DNA from 3 places in the Lactobacillus sp. WILCCON 0149 genome. Region 2 is predicted to be linked to each of the others. Evidence: predicted binding sites of a transcription regulator. Region 2 holds the regulator's gene; each other region holds the start of a gene.
What was found. Region 2 encodes Rex, which represses fermentation and respiration genes when NADH is low (regulators of the CRP and FNR family bind a similar motif). Its sites were predicted from a motif close to TTGTGAANTANTTCACAA; they were not measured.
Positions count from the first base shown of each region.

Region 1 (4,209 bases), 510 kb from region 2:
AGGCCTTCATGGCGCCCATTTCCTTCAACTGGCCGTCAGCCCATTCCTTAGCGTTAGGAGTTTCCTTGATCTTAGGCGGGTACATCTTGTAGATGATGATTGGCACTAAGATGAAGGAGATCAAGGCTGGCACGATAGCGGCTGCTACCCAGCCGAACCAGGAAATCTTGACCCCGTTAGCCGCTGCCAGACCAACCGCGGCCACGTTAGGAGCTGAGGCGGTCATAAAGAGGCTGGATGAGATCGTGTTGGCGTGGAATTCGTTGAAGACCAGGTAAGAACCGATCTTGTCTTCCGTACCATCAGAAACCTTGGAACCGAAGGTGTCGGACAAGGATTCGATGATTGGCAAAACGATCCCACCAGACCGGGCAGTGTTGCTTGGGGTGGCTGGTGAAACGACCAGGTCGATCATGGACAAGGAGTAGGCCAGACCCAAAGTCTTTTTACCGAAGGCCCGGACGAAGATCAAGGCGATCCGCCGGCCCAAGCCAGTCTTGGTAAAGCCCCGGGCAATCATGTAGGCCATGGCGATGGTCCATGGAGTTGAGTCAGCGAAGGCTGACAGGGCTGGCTTCATTTGGACCAGGCCCAGGCCGATGATGATGACGTAGGCGATGATAGATACCCCGGCGATTGGCAGAGGCTTGGTGATGCAGGCAATGATCGTCGCAAGGAAGATGGCGAACATGTGCCAGCCGGCAACGGTGATGGTTGCCGGACGCAAAGGAGTGAGCAGGAAGAGCCCAATTCCGATGATCAAAGGCCAGATGAAGCCTTTGTAATTAACTTTTGCTAACATTTTTTCTCCCGCTTTTTGAAAAAGACTATTCTTCCGGCTTAGTCCGGTCGATGTTGGTCATGGCCATGTAGTCCATCCATTCATCGTATTGTTCTTCAGTTACCTTGCCGCTCTTGAGGGCAGCTTCCTTCAAGGTCGTGCCTTCGCGTTGAGCAGTTTGGGCGATTACGGCAGCTTCGTGGTAGCCGATCTTTGGTGACAGAGCAGTAACAGTCATCAAGGAGTTTTCCAGCAGGTCGTCCATTCTTTGTTCGTTGACAGTCAAACCGTGGATCATCTTGTCAGCGAAGCCAGTGATAGTGCCGGCCAGGATTTCAGCTGATTCCAGGAAGGCAGCGATCATGACAGTCTTGAAGACGTTCATTTCGAAGTTGCCTTGGCTGGCAGCGAAGTTGATGGTTACGTCGTTGCCCAATACGCGGGCTACAGCCATGGTTACGGCTTCAGCTTGTGTTGGGTTAACCTTGCCTGGCATGATTGATGAGCCTGGTTCGTTGGCTGGGATGTTCAGTTCACCGTAGCCGGCACGTGGGCCAGAAGCCAGGAAGCGGATGTCTTGGGCAATCTTGAACATGTCGTTGGCCAAAGTCTTGAAGGCGCCGTGCATTACGCTCAAAGCTGAGTGGTGAGCCAGGCCCCAGAACTTGTTGGTATCAACCTTGAATTCGTGGCCGTAAACTTCTGACAGCTTGCCGGCGATTGCTTCAGTCATGCCTGGAGCAGCGTTCAAGCCAGTACCTACGGCAGTACCACCGATAGCCAATTCGTAAAGGCTTGGCTTCAATTCTTGGATGTAGGCCAGGTCATGCTTCAAGGCTGAGATGTAGCCGGAAACTTCTTGGCCGAAAGTCAAAGGAGTAGCGTCTTGCAGGTGGGTGCGGCCAACCTTGACAGTCTTCCAGTACTTGTCTTGCTTTACCTTAAGTTCGTCAATCAAGTGTTGAATAGCTGGTTCCAGCTTGTCGACAGCTTCAACGGCAACGATGTTCATTGCAGTTGGGTAAGTGTCGTTTGAGCTTTGGCCACGGTTGACGTCATCGTTTGGCAGGATGTTCAAGCCTGGGTGAAGCTTGTTAGCCAGGTTGGCAACAACTTCGTTGACGTTCATGTTGGTTTGAGTACCTGAACCAGTTTGCAATACGTGAAGTGGGAAGTCCTTGCGCAAGTCTTCGTCGCTAAGAGCCAGCAATTGGTCGATAGCTTCTTCGATTGCTTGTCCCTTTTCAGCTGGTTCATCGCCAACTTCAACGTTTGATTCAGCAGCAGCCTTCTTCAAGTGCAGGAAAGCACGGATGATAGCCAATGGCATCAATTCGCCGGATGGGAAGTTGTTGCGGCTTCTTTCAGTTTGCGGGCCCCAGAGAGCTTCCTTAGGAATCTTAACTTCACCGATCGTGTCTGATTCAATACGGTATTCTTGTTCTGCCATCTTACAAATCTCCTTACAATAAACTTTTACAAAAATCTTGCTTAACTACTTGCATTATATAACGGCTTTTTTGAATTTTGTTAAAAATGACACAGCTTTTTGTTGTTTTTTAAAGAATTTCAAGGGCTGTCTATTTTTTGAAATTTGAACAATTTTTTGGCAAAATTCTTAAAATGTAAAAGTTTTCAAGCTGAAGTAAGCGGTTGCTAGAAGTATTTCGCAATTTAATTTGACGTAGGGAAAATTTTTTGGCCTATTTTTTACAGGGAGTTAATGAAAAATGTAACTTGTGAAATGTTCATTTGCTAAAAGTGATTTAGACAGTTCCTTCTTATAATAATACGCTTTCACTGTTCTTAAGAAGAATGCGCAAAATGAGCATAGCGGAAAAAACAGATTTTTTCAGTCATACATCCCCCGGCACAAACGCAAAAATACAAGGAAGACAAAAAGCTCCAGAAGTTGCTAAACGCTTCTGGAGCTCTTTGTTTATGGACTGATTTTTAGGAAATCAGGACTTACTTTTCCTGCTTTCTTTTCTTAAAGCTGAAGCCAAAGAGAGAAATACCTGCCAGCAGAGAAAGAATACCTGCCAAGAAGCCGGTCTTAGCGTCCTTCTCACCGGTTTGCGGGAGCTGAGCCGCGGCTGGAGTCTTTGCTGCGGAAGCAGACTTAGCAACAGCTTCAGCGGCTGGTGCTTTTGCAGCTGACTTAGTCACAGGAGCTGGAGTCTTAGCAGCTGACTTAGTTGCTGGCTCTTCATCCGTGTTCACTATAGTCACAACGTCACCGCCGTCAGTATCTTCATCTGTATCAGCTGGTTCTTCAGTATCAGTTGGTTCAGTAGATGGTTCTGCGGACGGCTCGGTAGTCGGTTCTGTCGTTGGCTCAGTAGACGGTTCGGTCGATGGTTCCGTATTTGGCTCTGTTGATGGCTCAGTACTTGGCTTAGTAGATGGATCCGTTGACGGTTCTGTACTTGGTTTAGTTGGTTCTTCCGTCGGAGTCGTCGGTTCAGTCGGCTTAGTCGGTTCCGTTGGAGTCGTCGGCTCAGTCGGTGTGGTAGGTTCAGTCGGTTTAGTCGGTTTAGTCGGTTCAGTCGGCTTGCTTGGCTCCGTTGGACTCGTCGGTTCAGTCGGCTTAGTCGGTTCTGTTGGGGTCGTTGGCTTGGTTGGCTCAGTCGGTTCCGTTGGGGTCGTTGGCTTAGTCGGCTCCGTTGGAGTTGTTGGTTCCGTTGGACTCGTTGGCTTGGTCGGCTCTGTTGGCTTAGTCGGTTCCGTTGGGGTCGTTGGCTCGGTTGGCTCCGTTGGAGTCGTCGGTTCTGTTGGCTGTGTTGCCTCCAAGGCAGCCAGGCGGGCCTTAGCCAGGTTCAAAGCGTGCAGAGTTGCGGCTACTCTTGCCTTGGCTTTCGTCAACGTTTCCTTCTTATCCGCCAAATCAGCTTCTGCCGCGGTCAAAGCAGCTTGAGTGCTTGCCGCATTAGCCTTAGCGTCTTCAACTGCCTGGTCTTCCTTTTCTGTAGAAGTTGACAGCTTGGCACTTTCTTCTGCCTTAAGAGCAAGTTCACTGACTTGAGCATCAGCATTTGCCTTTGCCTCTGCAGCCGCAGTTTCTGCAGTCTCTGCTTGAACCTTTGCTGCCTGCAGGTCAGCCAGCTTTTGCTTAGCGGTTGCCAATTCAGATTGTGCCGTTTGACTGGCCGCATTAGCAGTGGTCACTTTTGCCGTAGCATCTTCTACCGCGGCATTTGCGTCAGCTGCAGCTTTTTCTGCATCCCCGACTGCCGTTTCAGCCGCGTCAACACTAGCTTGCGCGCTTTGCAAATTCTTCGCGCTCTCTTCAGCCTCTGCCTTAGCAGCCTCCAGCTTGGCGGTCAAATCTGCCACCTTACTTTCTGCTGCCTGCAAAGCCTCTGCCGTGCTCTTTACTTCGGCTTCAGCGGTACTTGCTGCTTCAGTCTTTTCCTTTAAAGCTGCCT
Region 1 covers NZ_JBUBHO010000001.1:24,939-29,147, reverse strand. Annotated here, with positions in the region: gene ACYVUV_RS00115 (DASS family sodium-coupled anion symporter) at 1-802, opposite strand, end outside; gene ACYVUV_RS00110 (class II fumarate hydratase) at 828-2,231, opposite strand; gene ACYVUV_RS00105 (LPXTG cell wall anchor domain-containing protein) at 2,750-4,209, opposite strand, start outside.
Region 1: ACYVUV_RS00110 (class II fumarate hydratase) is a predicted target of Rex. The motif match lies at 2,309-2,326, and genes of this name have one in related genera.

Region 2 (4,209 bases):
GTCGATATCTTTGGCCGTGAACAAAAAGCTGGCCAGGATCGACCGGATGTCTTTTTCGTTCATGTCCTTGTGCCGGTCCCAAATGGTGTCGATCACGGTCTTAGAGTAGTCCAAGACCTGCAGTTCCTGGTCATAGTAGCCAATATCCAGGCTGGCCCCGTACTTGATTGAGCCAGCTTTAACCGGCAGCTGCTTCATGACGGTCTTTAAAAGGGTGGACTTGCCGATCCCGTTTTGCCCAATGATGGCCACCCGGTCGCCCTTGTTGATCTGGAAGGAGATGTCTTTAAGCATGGTCTTGTCTGGATAGCCAACGGCCAGGTCCTTCAAGATCAAGACTTCCTTGCCGGATGGCCGGGCGCTGTCAAACTTGATCCGGACTTTTGACTTGTGCTTTGGCGGGTCGACCAGTTCCATCTTCTCCAGGGCCTTGCGCCGGCTTTGGGCCTGCTTGGTAGTGGAGGCGCGGACGATGTTCTTTTGGATGAACTCTTCCTCGCGCTTGATTTCTTCCTGCTGCTTTTCATAAGCGGCTTCCTGTTGCTGGTCGCGGAGTTCTCTCTGGGCTAAGTACTGGCTGTAGTTGCCTTTAAAGACAGTCAGCTGGCCATGCTGGAGTTCAAAAATCTGCGTGGCCAGGTGGTCTAAGAAGTACTGGTCGTGGGAAACCGTCAGGATGGCACCTGGATAGTTCTTAAGGAAGGCTTCCAGCCAGTCCAAAGTATCCAGGTCCAGGTAGTTGGTCGGTTCGTCCAAAAGCAGGAGCGGGGGCTTCTTCAAAAGCAGCTTGACGAAGCTGAGCCGGGTCTTTTCCCCGCCGGACAGGCTGGCAATCTGCTTATTCCAGGTCGCTTCCGGGAAGTTGAAGCCGTTGAGCATGCTCTTGATTTCGGCTTGATAAGTGTAGCCGCCGGCTTGTTCAAAATTGTACTGGGCCTGGTCCAGGCGGCGGAGAAGCTCCTCGTCTTCCGGGTGGTCGGCGATGGCATACTGCAGCTTTTCCAGCTGCTGGCCCTGGTCGATCAAGGGCTGGAAGACCGTCAGCATCTCTTCCCAGATCGACTTTTCTTCGTCAAAGTCGTGCTCCTGGGCGATGTAGCCGAGTTCGATCCCCTTGTTGACGGTAAATTCGCCCTGGCTGGCCTCCTGGCGGCCGGTCATGATCTTTAAAAGGGTCGTTTTCCCGGCCCCGTTTGGTCCGACCAGACCGATCCGGGCATTGTTTTCAATTGAAAAGTTAACCTTGCTGAATATAGGAGCAGCCCCGAAGCGTTGCTCCAAATTGTGTCCTTGTGCTATTATCATATTTTTTCACCTTGAAACATTGTACCATGCAAAGGCCCGGCTGACGGCTCTGGCAATGATTTTCAGCAGATTTTTCCTTTCTTTCCCAGCTTTAAAAAGAGCCAGGCTCCTTCAATTGATTTGTGAAAAAAATCGATGAAAAGGATTTTATGGCAAATATTGTGAAAATATGACTTGCCAAAGGCTAGTAAAAACGGGTATCATAATAGATGATTGATTACAGATTCACATTCACAAATAACTAATCAGACGGAGGCATCTTTTATGAACAACAAATTTAGAATTCCCAAGGCTACTGCCAAAAGATTGCCGCTATATTACCGCTACTTGCTTCTTTTGAATGATGAAGGCAAAGACAAGGTTTCTTCAACTGAACTGGCTGAAGCCGTCCAAGTCGACAGCGCTTCAATCCGCCGGGACTTTTCCTACTTCGGCGCCCTGGGCAAGCGGGGCTACGGCTATGACGTCAAGAACCTGCTCAGCTTCTTTAAGAAGATCCTCAACCAGGACACTTTGACCAACGTTGCCCTGGTCGGAGTCGGCAACCTGGGCCACGCTCTTTTGAACTACAACTTCAAGCGCAGCAACAATATCAGAATTTCTTGCGCCTTTGACATCAACCCGGAAATCACTGGCAAGATCACCCAAGGGGTGCCGGTCTACTCAATGGATGAAATGAAGCAGCAGATCGCTGACCAGCAGATCCGGATCGCCATTTTGACCGTTCCCCAGGCTACGGCCCAGAAGACGGCTGATGAAATGATTGAAGCCGGGATCAAGGGGATCATGAACTTTACCCCGATCCGCCTGTCCGCCCCAAACGGGGTCCGGATCCAAAACGTCGACCTGGCTACCGAATTGCAGACCTTGATCTACTTCCTCGACTCTGACGAAATGATTAAAAAGCAGCTGGAAGAGCGGAAGAAGGCCATGGACAACACGAATAAATAAGGAAAACAGCACTTTTTAGCACTCTCGCCTAAAAAGTGCTATTTTTCTCTTGCCTTTTTTGGAAAAAGGGATTATTATCATAGTTGTAAGTTAGCACTTGATCAAGATGAGTGCTAAAGAATTTCTAAAGACAATTAATTTCAGGAGGGAATAACGTGTTACAACCAATTGGAGATCGCGTGATCGTTGAAGTTAAAGAAGCTGAAGAACAAACCGTTGGTGGCATCGTACTTGCTTCCAACGCTAAGGAAAAGCCAACGCAAGGCAAGGTTGTTGCCGTAGGCGGCGGCCTGTACGCTGAAGATGGCAGCAAGCTTCCTATGACCGTCCAAGAGGGCGATGAAGTTTTATACGATAAGTATTCTGGCACCAAGGTCAAGTACGAAGGCAAGGAATACTTAGTCCTTCATGAAAAAGACATTTTGGCAATCGTTAAGTAATTTAAGGAGTGCAAATTAAAAAATGGCAAAAGACATTAAGTTTTCAGAAGACGCAAGACGTTCACTTTTAAACGGGGTTGACAAGTTGGCCAACACGGTCAAGACGACTTTGGGGCCTAAGGGCAGAAACGTCGTTTTGGAACAAAGCTACGGCAACCCGACGATTACCAACGACGGCGTGACGATCGCCAAGGCAATTGAACTGGAAGACCACTACGAAAACATGGGGGCCAAGCTGGTGGCTGAAGCTGCTTCAAAGACCAACGACATCGCCGGTGACGGTACGACCACTGCCACTGTTTTGACCCAAGCTATCGTGCAAGAAGGCATGAAGAACGTGGTTGCCGGTGCCAACCCAGTTGGCATCCGCCGCGGGATCGAAAAGGCTACCCAAGCAGCCGTTGACCAATTGCACAAGAACAGCCACGAAGTTTCCAGCCGGGACCAAATCGCCCAAGTTGCTTCAATTTCAAGTGCTTCAAAGGAAATCGGCGACTTGATCGCTGAAGCCATGGAAAAGGTCGGCAACGACGGCGTCATCACTATTGAAGACTCCCGCGGGATTGAAACTGAACTGAGCGTGGTTGAAGGGATGCAATTCGACCGCGGCTACCTGTCCCAATACATGGTAACTGACAACGACAAGATGGAAGCTGACTTGGATAACCCATACATCTTGATTACTGACAAGAAGATTTCCAACATCCAAGACATCTTGCCAATGCTGCAAGAAATCGTGCAACAAGGCCGCGCTCTCTTGATCATCGCTGACGACGTGACTGGCGAAGCTTTGCCAACTCTTGTTTTGAACAAGATCCGCGGTACCTTCAACGTTGTTGCCGTTAAGGCTCCTGGCTTTGGTGACCGCCGCAAGGAACAACTGGCTGACATCGCTGCTTTGACTGGCGGTACGGTTATTTCTGAAGACCTGGGTCTGGAACTCAAGGACACCCAGCTCAGCCAATTGGGTCAAGCCCGCCGGGTAACCATCACCAAGGACTCAACTACTATCGTTGACGGCTCTGGTGACAAGGAAGCCATCCAAGAACGGGTTGACACCATCAGAAAGCAAATCGAAGACACCAGTTCAGACTTTGACAAGAAGAAGCTGCAAGAACGTCTGGCCAAGCTGGCTGGCGGCGTAGCCGTAATCCACGTCGGCGCTGCTACTGAAACTGAACTCAAGGAACGCCGCTACCGGGTAGAAGATGCCTTGAACGCTACCCGCGCAGCTGTTGACGAAGGCTACGTAGCTGGTGGTGGTACTGCCCTGGTCAACGTTGAAGAAGCCGTTAAGGCAACCAAGGGTGACACTGCTGATGAACAAACCGGGATCAACATCGTGGCCCGGGCCTTGACCGCTCCAGTTCGACAAATCGCTGAAAACGCCGGCAAAGAAGGCTCAGTCATTGTTGACCACCTGCGCAAGGCTGACCCGGAAGTCGGCTACAACGCTGCTGAAGACAAGTATGTCAACATGATCGACGAAGGGATCATCGACCCAACCAAGGTG
Region 2 covers NZ_JBUBHO010000001.1:531,433-535,641, forward strand. Annotated here, with positions in the region: gene ACYVUV_RS02620 (ABC-F family ATP-binding cassette domain-containing protein) at 1-1,305, opposite strand, end outside; gene ACYVUV_RS02625 (redox-sensing transcriptional repressor Rex) at 1,570-2,256, shown strand; gene groES (co-chaperone GroES) at 2,412-2,696, shown strand; gene groL (chaperonin GroEL) at 2,719-4,209, shown strand, end outside.

Region 3 (4,209 bases), 860 kb from region 2:
CCCGGGCTTTTTCGCCTTCATAAGTCGGGTGCTTTGGATCATACTTGTAAGAAGCTTCCAGGTTGTTCATGATCAGCTGGATGGCTTTGAGCGACCATGGCCGGGTGAAGTCGCTGGCGGCAACAGAGACGTAGCTTTCCAAAGAGTGGGAGAGGCAGTCAAAGCCGGAGAAAGCCACGGTATGCTTTGGCACGGTCATGACAAAGGCCGGGTCAACGATGGCGACTTGCGGGGTCAGTTCGTAGTCAGTCAGCGGGTACTTGACATGCTGCTTGTCGTCGGTAATGACGGCATATGGGGTGACTTCTGATCCGGTCCCTGAAGTGGTTGGGATGCAGATCAAGCTGGTCCGGGTCTCATGCTTGAACTTGACGATCCGCTTTCTGATGTCGACGAATTTTTGCTGCAGTTCCTTAAAGAGCTCGCTCACATTGTCATAGTTGTCCAGCCAGCCTTCTTCTTGGTCCAGGCTGTATTCGTAGATGTAGCGGGCAATCTTGGAGACGTCCAGGGCACTGCCGCCGCCGATGGCGATAATGGTGTCGGGCTCAAACTTCTTCATCTGCTTGGCAATCTTGATCGCTTGACTCAGCGGCGGGTCAGGCAATACTTCACTGTAGATTGCCGTGTCGACGTGATTATCTCTTAAGGCTAATTGCTCATATATCTTGTCAACGAAGTGGAACTTGACCATGCCTGGGTCTGCGACGATAAAGGCCCGGTTGATTTCCTGCTCATTTTCATCTGAGAGGTAGGTAATGGAGTCTTTTTCGTAAAAAATCTTCCCTGGCAGGCGGATCCATTGCGGCCGGTTGCGCCGCTTGGCAATGGTCTTGATGTTCAAAAGGTCGCTGGTCGACAGGTTGTGAGACAGGGAGTTCTTCCCCCATGACCCAGTCCCCAAGGTCAAGCTAGGCCGCAGGGCATCAGTGTAAATGTCACCGATCCCGCCTAAGGCATCTGGCTGGTTAACCAGGACTCTGGAAGCTTGGACTGCCTTGCCGTATTCATCGATGAATGGGTCGTCTTGGGAGCCAATTTGAATGGCTGCATTGTGGCCGGCACCTTGGTAGTCGAGCAGGGCTTTGACGATTTTGATCCCGTCTTCCCGGTCCTTGGCTTTGTAAACTGACAGAAGCGGGGAGAGCTTTTCGGATGAAAGCTTTTCGCCAATGTTCTTTGGATCCAGTTCAAAGAGGATGACATCCTTGCCTTCAGGCAGGGTGATGCCGGCGTGTTCGCAGATCCAGCGGGCGCTCATCCCGGCAACCGGACCATTGACCCCATGCTTGTCATTGAAGACGAAGTCGGCCAGCTTTTGGTAGTCCTTCTTTGGAAGCAGGTAGGCACCTTTGTCCTGCATCATTTGCAGCCACTTATCGTAGATTGGTGCTTCAACTACGGCTGAGTTTTCAGTCGCGCAAACCATGCTGTTGTCAAAGCGTTTGGATAAAAGGATGTCTTCAACAGCCCGGTCCAAAAAGGCGGTGTGGTCAACGTAAACAGCACCATTACCGGCACCGACCCCCATTGACGGATTGCCAGACTGCAGCGCTGCGTGCACCATGCCGGGACCACCAGTTGCCAAAATAGAAGCGATCTTTGGGTTGCGGATCAAGGCGGTGGTGTTTTCCAGGCTGGCCTTGTCGATCCACTGAATGATGTTCTTTGGGGCACCAGCCTTTACTGCCGCGTCATACAAGATCTGGGCAGCATGGATTGAACATTTCTGCGCCTTTGGGTGGAAGGAGAAGATGATCGCGTTTCTGGTCTTTAGGGCTACCAAAATCTTGAACATGGTCGTTGAAGTTGGGTTGGTGGTTGGCACGATCCCGGCTAAAACGCCTAGAGGAGCAGCAACTTTGATATAGCCTTCAACCTGGTTTCTTTCGATAATGCCAACGGTCTTGTCGTGTTTGATTGAGTTGTAGACATTTTCGGTAGCGAAGCGGTTCTTGGTATCCTTATCTTCTACCACGCCGCGGCCGGTTTCATCTACTGCCTCGTGAGCAAGCTCAAGGGAGGCTTCACTGCCGGCCAGAGCCATGGCAGCCACGATCTTGTCAACTTGCTCCTGGCTGTAAGTCGAGTAGGCTTCTTCAGCAACCAGGGCTTTGTTAACTAATTCACCGGTATAACGCTTGGCTTCTTCCATTTTTTCTTCTGCAGACAATTCCTTGCCTGTTTCAACAGCGGTCTGTGTTTTCTTTACATCAACCATTTTTTCTCTCCATAAAAACTACTACATTTTTTCTGAGGTTCTGCTTTTCTTGTGAACCTTTTCACCTAACATGATAGTCTCTTTGTTTTCTTTGTCAAGGCAAAAAAGGCTATAAATTTCAATAAATTCGAGTTATATAAATGCTTACATCTATGTCGGAGTAGAATGCTGAAAGCGCAGAAAAAAGCAAAAATAGTGAATAACATCACTTTTGCAAGCTGGGCTAGACCTAGAAAATAGATGATAAATAAACAGCAAGGCAAGAATGGATTAGCGAAGAGTAGGAATGAAAATAGAGAAAAATTAGCAGAAAATTGAAAATAAAGATTGACGAAATTAACAAATGGGGGTAAAGTAGTAAATGTCTTCAAGCAAAACGCGAAGCGCTTTCTTAATGAAAAGCAATTGAAGACAATAAATATCAAAAACTTGTTGACAAGAATCAAACAAGCGAGTAAGATATAAAACGTTGCGTCGCTTGACGCAAGTTGGTACTTTGAAAACTGAACAAAGTTTCGCAGTGTGCGGGTCAAACATTGTTTGATCCAAACAAATAAGCGAAGTCAATTCGCAAGCAAATAATCTGGAGCAGATTAAAAAGAGCTCAATTTTCAAATTGAGAGTTTGATCCTGGCTCAGGACGAACGCTGGCGGCGTGCCTAATACATGCAAGTCGAGCGAGCTGAATTCAAAGATTCCTTCGGGATGATTTGTTGGACGCTAGCGGCGGATGGGTGAGTAACACGTGGGCAATCTGCCCTAAAGACTGGGATACCACTTGGAAACAGGTGCTAATACCGGATAACAACATGAATCGCATGATTCAAGTTTGAAAGGCGGCGCAAGCTGTCACTTTAGGATGAGCCCGCGGCGCATTAGCTAGTTGGTGGGGTAAAGGCCTACCAAGGCAATGATGCGTAGCCGAGTTGAGAGACTGATCGGCCACATTGGGACTGAGACACGGCCCAAACTCCTACGGGAGGCAGCAGTAGGGAATCTTCCACAATGGACGCAAGTCTGATGGAGCAACGCCGCGTGAGTGAAGAAGGTTTTCGGATCGTAAAGCTCTGTTGTTGGTGAAGAAGGATAGAGGCAGTAACTGGTCTTTATTTGACGGTAATCAACCAGAAAGTCACGGCTAACTACGTGCCAGCAGCCGCGGTAATACGTAGGTGGCAAGCGTTGTCCGGATTTATTGGGCGTAAAGCGAGCGCAGGCGGAATGATAAGTCTGATGTGAAAGCCCACGGCTCAACCGTGGAACTGCATCGGAAACTGTCATTCTTGAGTGCAGAAGAGGAGAGTGGAACTCCATGTGTAGCGGTGGAATGCGTAGATATATGGAAGAACACCAGTGGCGAAGGCGGCTCTCTGGTCTGCAACTGACGCTGAGGCTCGAAAGCATGGGTAGCGAACAGGATTAGATACCCTGGTAGTCCATGCCGTAAACGATGAGCGCTAGGTGTTGGGGACTTTCCGGTTCTCAGTGCCGCAGCAAACGCATTAAGCGCTCCGCCTGGGGAGTACGACCGCAAGGTTGAAACTCAAAGGAATTGACGGGGGCCCGCACAAGCGGTGGAGCATGTGGTTTAATTCGAAGCAACGCGAAGAACCTTACCAGGTCTTGACATCCTGTGACAAACTTAGAGATAAGTCTTTCCCTTCGGGGACACAGAGACAGGTGGTGCATGGCTGTCGTCAGCTCGTGTCGTGAGATGTTGGGTTAAGTCCCGCAACGAGCGCAACCCTTGTCTTTAGTTGCCATCATTAAGTTGGGCACTCTAGAGAGACTGCCGGTGACAAACCGGAGGAAGGTGGGGATGACGTCAAGTCATCATGCCCCTTATGACCTGGGCTACACACGTGCTACAATGGGCAGTACAACGAGAAGCGAACCCGCGAGGGCAAGCGGATCTCTTAAAGCTGTTCTCAGTTCGGACTGCAGGCTGCAACTCGCCTGCACGAAGCTGGAATCGCTAGTAATCGCGG
Region 3 covers NZ_JBUBHO010000001.1:1,389,281-1,393,489, reverse strand. Annotated here, with positions in the region: gene adhE (bifunctional acetaldehyde-CoA/alcohol dehydrogenase) at 1-2,221, opposite strand, end outside; rRNA gene ACYVUV_RS06405 (16S ribosomal RNA) at 2,834-4,209, shown strand, end outside.
Region 3: adhE (bifunctional acetaldehyde-CoA/alcohol dehydrogenase) is a predicted target of Rex. The motif match lies at 2,271-2,288, and genes of this name have one in related genera.